3 regions of the Bacillus hominis genome follow, and region 3 is predicted to be linked to each of the others. Evidence: riboswitches for the same ligand, from Rfam matches in the RefSeq annotation. Region 3 holds a riboswitch; each other region holds the start of a gene.
The links. Region 3 has a riboswitch for thiamine pyrophosphate ahead of tenA (thiaminase II). Riboswitches for the same ligand answer to the same signal wherever they lie in the genome.
Positions count from the first base shown of each region.

Region 1: it holds a riboswitch for thiamine pyrophosphate, as region 3 does, so the genes downstream of both, QUF93_RS04580 (MTH1187 family thiamine-binding protein) here and tenA (thiaminase II) in region 3, are expected to answer to the same signal.
Region 2: it holds a riboswitch for thiamine pyrophosphate, as region 3 does, so the genes downstream of both, thiM (hydroxyethylthiazole kinase) here and tenA (thiaminase II) in region 3, are expected to answer to the same signal.

Region 1 is NZ_JAUCFS010000005.1:418,204-421,489, forward strand. It holds gene QUF93_RS04570 (methyl-accepting chemotaxis protein) at 1-697, shown strand, start outside; partial or broken gene QUF93_RS04575 (phosphopantetheine-binding protein) at 706-924, shown strand; TPP riboswitch at 1,033-1,134, shown strand; gene QUF93_RS04580 (MTH1187 family thiamine-binding protein) at 1,235-1,555, shown strand; gene QUF93_RS04585 (ABC transporter permease) at 1,527-2,300, shown strand; gene QUF93_RS04590 (ABC transporter substrate-binding protein) at 2,297-3,286, shown strand, end outside.
Region 2 is NZ_JAUCFS010000005.1:412,169-415,454, reverse strand. It holds gene QUF93_RS04565 (anaerobic C4-dicarboxylate transporter family protein) at 1-116, shown strand, start outside; gene thiE (thiamine phosphate synthase) at 292-951, opposite strand; gene thiM (hydroxyethylthiazole kinase) at 965-1,774, opposite strand; TPP riboswitch at 1,845-1,954, opposite strand; gene QUF93_RS04550 (siderophore ABC transporter substrate-binding protein) at 2,201-3,148, opposite strand; gene QUF93_RS04545 (iron ABC transporter ATP-binding protein) at 3,223-3,286, opposite strand, start outside.
Region 3 is NZ_JAUCFS010000005.1:718,963-722,248, forward strand. It holds gene QUF93_RS06125 (SH3 domain-containing M23 family metallopeptidase) at 1-617, opposite strand, end outside; TPP riboswitch at 881-993, shown strand; TPP riboswitch at 1,054-1,157, shown strand; gene tenA (thiaminase II) at 1,247-1,942, shown strand; gene QUF93_RS06135 (ABC transporter ATP-binding protein) at 1,911-2,660, shown strand; gene QUF93_RS06140 (ABC transporter permease) at 2,660-3,286, shown strand, end outside.

The DNA of each region.
Region 1 (3,286 bases), 300 kb from region 3:
TACCTCAGAATGTATGGAGCAACATTCGGTGGAGGGTAATGGAGTTATTGAACAAATTATTAATCAAATGAGTTTAATTCAAAAAGCAGTACAAGATCTATCTTCTATCATTTATTCGTTGGAAACAAGATCAAAAGAAATAAGTGACATTGTAACTGTAATTACAGGTATTTCAAATCAAACGAACTTACTAGCTTTAAATGCTTCTATTGAGGCTTCACGTGCTGGAGCAGCTGGAAGAGGATTTGCTGTTGTCGCAGATGAAGTGCGTGAATTAGCGGAGAAAACGGAAGCATCGGCAAAAGATATAGCTAAATTAATAGGAGAGACACAGGCTGAAGCAGAAGAGGCTGTAGTTTCAATGCAGAAAGGTTCAAAAGAAGTGGAATCTGGAATTACCCTTGTTCAAAGTAGCGGTGCTTTCTTTGAGAAAATTTCAAAATCAGCACAATCTGTTACAAAGCAAGTTAGAGTCGTTTCTAGCAATTCAAATGATATTTGGCAAAATAGCCAAAAGATAGTTCAAGTTGTAAATGAACTATCTCATATTGCAAATACGTATGCAAATAGTAGCAATAATGTTGAAGCGAGTATGAAGGAGCAAGAAATGTCTGTACAAGATATAGCAGAATTAGCTACTTCTTTAAGTTGGCTTTCACAGGAGCTACAAGAGTTAATAGGAGAATTTAAAAGTTAATAACATAATATAAGACACCTTCTAATGAAGCTGAAGAAAGAATAGCAAAAGCTTGGATTGATGTATTAGGAATCTCAAAGATTGGTGTACATGATGATTTCTTTACAATTGGTGGACATTCATTAAAAGTATTGGGAGTTTTAGCATTATTAAAAGAAGGTTTTTCACATTTAATAATTCAAGATTGCTTTAACGAGAGAACGATATACGGATTAGTTCGAATTGAGTAGGAAATAAAAGTATAGAAGGAAGAAGTTGGATGTTTTCCGGAAATAATGAAATGATATGTACGCTTTTGTTTGTTCAATAAAATAAATCATGCTACAATGAAAACGAATTAAGAACCGGGGAGCCAATTGGCTGAGAGGATGTAAGTATACATCGACCCTCAACCTGATCTGGATAATGCCAGCGTAGGGAGTTACTTTAAAGTGATGTAGCATAAGTTATTATAGAATAACTTGTATACAAGGCTTTCCTACATGGTAGGAAAGCCTTTTCTTTTTTTGAAAACTTATTTTTAAGGGGGATTTTATTATGTCACAACAAGTTACGATGTCATTTTCAGTAGTACCACAAGCGAAGAACAAAGATGTGTATTCCGTTGTTGATAAAGCAATTGAAGTTGTACAACAGTCGGGAGTTCGTTATGAAGTAGGAGCAATGGAAACAACGTTGGAAGGAGAATTAGATGTACTTCTTGATGTCGTTAAACGTGCACAGCAAGCATGCGTCGATGCTGGAGCAGAAGAAGTGATTACGTCGATTAAAATCCATTATCGTCCAAGCACTGGTGTAACGATAGATGAAAAAGTTTGGAAGTACCGTGATGAATATGCAAAACCAGAAGCAATCTAAAATAATTACAACAATTTGGCTTATCCTTCTCATTGTGATATGGGAAGGATCTGTTTCATTATTTAAAATCGAACCGTGGATTTTACCAAAGCCTTCCGCGATTGTTCAAGAATTAATTGGAATGAAAGACCTATTACTACCGAATCTGGCACAAACGTTACAGGAAGTAATAATTGGCTTGTTTTTTGCGATTTTACTTGGAACGAGTATTGCAATTCTTATGGACGTTATCCCTTTATTTCGTATTTTAATAAACCCGTTGCTCGTTATTTCGCAAACAATTCCAATCGTTGTACTTGCACCGTTATTTATTATTTGGTTTGGATATGGGATGTTGCCGAAAGTAATGGTAGTCATACTCGTTTGTTTCTTCCCAATTGCGCTTAGCATTTTAGAAGGTTTTCAAACAGTAGATAAAAATATGCTGAAGTTGTTACAAACGATGAAGGCAACGAAGTGGCAAATTTATCAGAAAGTAAAATTTCCAGCAGTACTTCCATACTTTTTCTCAGGTTTAAAAATTGCAGTTACATATAGCGTAATGGGGGCAATTATCGGAGAATGGCTCGGTGCAAGTGAAGGGTTAGGGGTTATGCTTACGAGAGCAACAAAATCCTTTTTAACTGCCCGAGTATTTGGTGTTGCAGCGATTATCGTCATGGTGACATTATGCCTGTATTTTATCGTGGAGTTTATGGCAAGAATAACAGCACCATGGATATATAGAAAGGACGGCAGAAAATGAAAAAGGGTTTAAAAGTTATGTTAGCTGCTTTATTAGCAGTAGGTGTGGCTGGATGTAATCCGGCGAAGAAAGAAGAAAGTGCAAGTAAAGATGAAAAAGTAAAAGTAGTATTAGATTGGTTTCCAAATACGAATCATACTGGCTTATATGTAGCGCAAACGAAAGATTATTATAAAAAGCAAGGATTAGATGTAGAAATTATCCAACCAGGTGACAATGTAACAGCGGAGCAAATGATAGCTTCAGGAAAAGCGGATTTCGCAATAAGCGCACAAGAAAATGTAACGTTAGCTCGTGTGGAAGGTATTCCTGTTGTGTCTGTAGGAGCGATTATTCAGCATAACACTTCAGCTTTTGCATCGCTTAAAAAAGATAATATGACGTCACCCAAAGATTTTGAAGGTAAACGTTACGGAGGCTGGGGAGGACCAGCAGAAGAAGCGACGTTAAAGACGATTATGGATAAACATCAAGCGGATTTTAATAAAGTTGAAAAAATTATTCTTGGACAAACAGATTTCTTTAAATCAATCGGTCGTGATGCAGACTTTGAATGGATTTATTATGGATGGGATGGAATTGAAGCGAAGCGTCAAGGAAAAGAGTTAAATACAATTATGGTGAAAGACTTAGATCCGGCACTTGATTTCTATAGTCCAGTTATTATTACGAGTGAAAAACATACGAAGCAAGATAAAGACTTTGTGAAAAAGTTTATGACTGCAACGACAGAAGGTTATAATTTTGCAATTAAAGAACCGAAAGAAGCTGCTGATATTTTAATTAAAGCCGTTCCAGATATAAATAAAGATTTAGTACAAGAAAGTCAAAAGTGGTTAAGTACGAAGTATCAAGATGATGCAAAAGCATGGGGAGTACAGAAGGAAGAGGTTTGGACAAATTACACGAATTTCTTATATGACAACAAAGTTATTAAAAAGAAAATTGATGTAAAAGATGCCTTTACAAATGAATTCCTTCCAAGT
Region 2 (3,286 bases), 310 kb from region 3:
CTGGTACAACAGGAATTGGTAAATATGTTTTAAATCATAGCTTTATGATTCCTGGCCTGATTGCAACCTTTACTTCTATCGGAATTGGAATGCTCTTAATTTCAATTATGTTTTAAATAAAAGCACAAACCTACAATTTAAAAGGGTTTGTGCTTTTTTAATCAAACGTTTGTTTAAATAAAGTGAAACTTTAATCAGTGGGAGTTTTGTTCATCCCCCACTGATTATTAGCCCTCACCAATCGGGCTGCCCGTAAATAGCGGGATAAACGAAATAACTCATTTTGCGCCTCTACAAGCTCTTATTTACTTCCTCAGCTAATTTCTTCGTACTTTCATACGCAGATTCCGCTAAGCTAATCGCTGAAATAACTGAAACACCATCCGCACCCGCTTCTATAACCGACGCTGTATTTTCAATTGTAATACCACCAATCCCAACGATCGGTATTGTAATCTCTTGTTCCCTAAAATACTTTAGACCTTTCGTTCCTTGAACCGCTTTCGTATCTTTTTTCGTACTCGTCGGGAAGATTGGACCAACTCCTAAATAATCGGCTCCATTTTCAATCGCCCAGCGTGCTTCTTCAATTGTATGTGTAGATACTCCAATAATTTTATCTCCCATTTTTTTACGAACAGATGTAATTCCTTCATCATCTTGTCCAACATGCACGCCATCTGCATCTAACTCGAGAGCTAGTTCTACATCATCATTTACGATGAATGATACACCATACTCCTTGCAAAGCGATTGTAGTTCTTTCGCAAAATCAATACGTTTCTCTCCCGTTAAAGCCCCTTCTCCCTTTTCACGAAATTGAAAAATTGTTATACCACCTTCTAGTGCATCTCTCAATACTTGTAGTGGCTCCTTCGTACAATTGTTACTTCCCATAATAAAATATACTGGTAATAACCTAGACATTTCATCCATTGTAATACGCGACATCTAGTTCCCCTCCTTACTGTATAACTTCAATCTTTCCATACTTCTCAATATCATCTGAAGTTGTATTCGCTAACTGATTTAAAAATTCAATTTGGAAGCTTCCTGGTCCATTCTCTACTGTTTTCGAAGCCGCTATTTCTGCTGCTACTCCATAGAATGTTAATGCGGCTACTGTTGCCTTTACATAATCCTTTTCTACCGCTACAAATGCTCCTATTACAGAAGTTAGTAAACAACCTGTTCCAGTAACTTTCGTTAAAATAGGATGGCCATTTCGAATAAGAATAGTTCGCTCTCCATCTGTAACAACATCTTCTTCTCCAGTAATTACCGCAACTGTATTTAATTCATCCGCTGCCTGTTTTGCAATATTTACAACATTACCATTTCCAGTACCAACGTCTACACCTTTAATTTCCCATTTCTCATTAATAACATTAGCAATTTCAGCTGCATTTCCGCGGATAACAGCTAAATCGATTTCAGCTGGAATATATCTCGCAACTTCTGTTCGATAAGAAGTTGCTCCTGCCCCAACTGGATCAAACAATACTGGTACATCATTCGTATTTGCTGATTTACCAGCAAGTAACATCGCTTCTACCTCTTCAGGACGAAGTGTACCCATATTTAAAACAAGAGCTCCTGCAATGCTAGCCATTTCTGCTACTTCTTCTTTTGCATACGCCATTACAGGCGATGCTCCTAATGCTAACAATCCGTTTGCTGTAAAATTCGTTACAACAATATTTGTAATATTATGCACGAGTGGATTAGACTCTCTCACCAATTCCACGACTTTACTAATTTCTTGTACATTCATTCAATTCATCTCCTAACTATAATGATGGGAGATACACAAAAAGGCACTTTGCGTACGCAAAGTGCCTGAACATGTGCTTTTACACTCTCCCTACGCTGGCATTATCCAACAGGTTCAAATGGTCAATGACGGATTAGTCATACTCTCAGTTTGCATCCACAAACTCCCATGTGTTTATTATTCATCTACTTCAAAGTCTACTCTTATTCTAGTAAAATAACAAGTTCTTTACTTTTCCATATAAAGTGAAACTTTAATCAGTGGGGGTTTTGTTCATTATTAGCCTTCACCAATCGGGCGTTACGGGCAGCCAGACTCCCACCTAACTTCTTTGCTCCAGCTGAATTTTGAGGTGGGAGTTTTACTTCCCGCAAATAGCGAGATAAAAAGAGTGATAGGAAACTCATCCTATCACTCTTTTTATAATTATTTTAGACCTTTTGATACTTCTTTAACCATTTCTGATACAGACTCAAGTCCGCCACCAGATAGGTACCAGTAGTTTGCATCAAGGTAAACTACATTACCGTTTTTCGCAGCATTTGTTTTGCTAACGATTTCGTTTTCAACAACTTGTTTTGCAGAAGATTTTCCGCCAACAACAGCGCCTCTATCTACTACAAAGATGTAATCTGGGTTTTTCTCAAGAATATATTCGAATGAAACTTTATTACCATGTGTATCTGCTTTAAGTTCTGTGTCAACAGGTTTTACACCAAATACATCGTGAATAATACCGAAACGAGATTGCGGACCGTATGCACTTACTTGACCATCATTCGCAAGAAGGATTAAACCTTTTTTATCGCTTTTCGTAGCTTTTTCATTTAATGCTTTAACATCTTTTTCAACTGCTGCAATTTCTTTTTTCGCTGCATCTTCTTTATCGAAGATTTTTGCTAACATTTCTGTGTTTTCTTTAAATGATTTCATGTAATCTTTTGTATCTTGTTCTACATAAATAGTTGGAGCAATCTTTTCAAATTCTTTATATGAATCTGATTGTCTTCCAGAAATGATAATTAATTCTGGGTTCATTTCATTAATTTTTTCAAAATCTGGCTCTTTCAAGCCCCCAACGTTTGTATACTTTTTATCTTTGTATTTAGAAAGGTATTCAGGAACATTTTTTTGTGGAACACCAGCTACTTCTACACCTAATTTGTCTAATGTATCTAATGAACCGAAGTCAAATACTACAACGTTTTTAGGGTTTGTTTTAACTTTCGTTTCACCTAATTTGTGTTTAATTGTAATCTCTTTCGTTTTACTTTCACTAGCTTCTGTCTTTTTGTCAGTAGAAGCATTATTGCTACATGCCACAGCGACGATAGCAAGCATGAAAGTTAATAGTAGCATCGCTAATTTTTTCACTTCAATCACCTCAATAAATTTTTTTAAATTATTTAAATCGATAGTGCATTTACACTATCAAAAATAACTTTCTCTTATGAAAAGTAAATACAAATGTTATTTCCAGATATCTCTTCTATATGGATGTCCATATCATAA
Region 3 (3,286 bases):
TGTAATGAGCCAAGTAGAGTGCTACTTGTACTAGCGTTGCTACGTACATTTAATTTTGGTGTTGCAACAGTATAAGAAGGAGAACCTTGTACAGTTACACCTTTTACTAGAGGTGTGGATCCATTAGATACAAATGTTTTTTGTACGTATCCAATTTGACCGTTATGTAATATTTTGTACCAATCCCCTTGTTCACCTTGAATGGTAATGAATTGACCATTTGGTAATATATCTAGAATAGAAGACTCTGTATTAGGTTCAGAACGAACGTTTAATGCGTTGGCATTTACGATATATTGATTCTTTGGTTGAACATTTTTTTTGAAGAGAATTGCATCTTTTTTCATATAGCCTGTTTTGTTGTTAACAGATACTTTATACCAATCTGGATTTGTCTCAAGAATAGTAACCGGGCTATTAAATCGAATGTTATCAATTATTGCACTGTCTGCATGGTTATTTTGATGTAGTGCAACGTTGTCAATTTTTACATATCCAGTTTTTACTGTAGATGGTTGCTTAGCAGCCGCTGTTTGTATATCGGATTCTCCCATAGAAGGAAGTAAAGAAGCAATTGCGATAGTAGTTGCTGTTAAAGCTGTAGCTTTCATATTCATGTAATAAAGACCTCCTCTAGTTGTATAGTTGTAATTTTATTATAGTATAAAGATATAATATATTGGTCGTATTCACATAAATGTAATATGAAATCAATAAAAATAAATAATGTTAGAAGAGAGGTTCATATATAAATATTGTATATATCATTTGTGGGGTCGCATTTATATGTGTTTAACACGCTCGTATTTAATTCACAATTAAGAAAATTAAAACAGTTGATGATGTCTTATGGCGGTGTTATACTGACAGTGATAATTTTATAGTTTGCTAGGAGGGCTGGTGTTGCCAGCTGAGAGTAAGACCTTAAGTCTTTGATCCTTTTTATTACCTGATCTAGATTATGCTAGCGTAGGGAAGCAATACGGACACTAACAATGAGTCCCCGTTTCTTTGCGTATAGAAACGGGGCTTTTTTATTTAAAAATTTCATATTGAAACCACTAGGGGTGCTTGATGTGCTGAGAGAGGAATAATCCTTAACCCTTACAACACCTGATCTAGATAATACTAGCGAAGGGAAGTGGAACAACGAATAAATTATAATTTTATTTGCTGTAACCACTTCTTATACACAGAAGTGGTTTTTTTATTGAGATAAATAGATATATAGGAAGGGGAATTATAAATGAAATTTTGTGAAAGATTATTTGATACGGTGCAGCCTGTTTGGGAGAAAAGTCATAATCATCCGTTTGTAGTAGGTATGGGGGATGGTACGTTGGAAAAAGACAAATTCCAGTACTATATTATTCAAGATTATTTATATTTGCTAGATTATGCAAAGCTATATGCAATTGGGGTTGTAAAGGCAACGAATCCACAAGTTATGGCAAAATTTGCAGAGCAAATTGATGGCATTTTAAATGGTGAAATGACGATTCATAAACAATATGCAAAAAGACTTGGTATTTCTGCACGAGAGATGGAATCTGCAAAACCATCTGCTAAAAATTTAGCATATACAAATTACATGATGTCTGTATCTCAAAATGGCACACTTGCAGAATTAATATCAGCTTTACTTCCATGTATGTGGAGCTATTGGGAGATTGGAAAGCGTTTAAATGATATTCCTGGAGCAAGAGATCATGAGTTCTTTGGTGAATGGATTCAAGGATATAGTTCTGAAGAATACGGTAACCTTTGTATTTGGTTAATAGATTTATTAAATGAAATGGCAGTTGGAAAGTCAGAGAAAGAGCTAGACCGATTAGAGGAGATTTTCTTATATTCCAGCCGATTTGAATATTTATTCTGGGATATGGCTTATCGTAAGGAGATGTGGGGTTTTGAGGAGCAAGAACATACTACAGTTTCATAATGTTTCCTTTCATTATGATGAGAAACCAATCATCGATGAATTAAATGCTTCTATACAAGATAAAGAGTTTGTAAGTATTATCGGACCGAGTGGATGCGGGAAAAGTACTTTATTTCGCCTTATTACAGGCTTAGAAGAGGCAAGTACTGGACAGATAGAGCTGACAGAAACAAAGAGTCATCCTGTAGGGTATATGCCCCAAAAAGATATGCTCTTGCCGTGGAGGACGATTATTGAGAATGCGGCCCTGCCGCTAGAGTGCCAAGGTGTACAGAAGAAAGAAGCGCAAGTAAAAGCGAAAGAACTGTTACATAAATTTGGTTTACAAGGGTACGAGAAAAAATATCCGAAAGATTTATCTGGTGGTATGAGACAACGCGTATCTTTTATCCGAACTTTATTAACAGGTGGGGAGATATTATTGTTAGATGAACCTTTTAGTGCATTGGACGCTTTAACGAAGGCATCTTTGCAAGAATGGTTGTTTGAACAATGGAAAGAGTGGGAAAAAACAATTTTATTTATCACTCATGATGTTGAAGAAGCATTGTTTCTTTCTAATCGAATTTTGGTTGTAGAAAATCAACCGATAGCAACTTTAACTGAGCGAATTGTGCCGCTTGATCGTAACCGAACAAGAAAAGATTTATATAAGCCTGAAGTGCTAGCGCTTAAAGAAGAGCTCCTTAGTATGTTACAAAGGCAGGTACTCGTATGATGAATCGCTTGAAGGAGTTATTACCTGCCCTCATATTAAGTGGAGTTTTACTTGCTCTATGGGAAGTAGGAGCAAGAATTGTAGATGAGATGTACATTTTACCGTCACCGTCTGCAATCGTAATGAAGATATGGAAACTAAAAGATATATTATTTACGGTTCATTTACCGGCAACATTATCCGTCGTTTTAATAGGTGTTGTTATTTCTGTCGTATTAGGTGTGGGGCTAGCAATGTTAATGAATGCGAATACGTGGATGGAAAGAGCATTTTATCCATTATTAGTAGCTTCTCAAACAATCCCGATTACAGCACTTGCGCCACTATTTGTTTTATGGTTTGGATATACCATTTGGAGCAAGGTTGTTGTCACTGTCTTAATTACGTTTTTCCCAATTGCGGTAAATACGTATGACGGACTGCGTAGTACGAAGAAAGAATGGGAGGAGCTTTTAGTTACGTATGGTGCAACAAAAAAAGATGTTTTTCTAAAGCTAAAGTTGCCATCTGCTCTTCCTTACTTTTTCTCAGCGTTAAAAATTGCAGTTCCGCTTAGTGTTATCGGGGCAGCAATTGGAGAATGGCTCGGTGCACAAGCTGGGCTTGGATATTTCAGTAAAAGAATG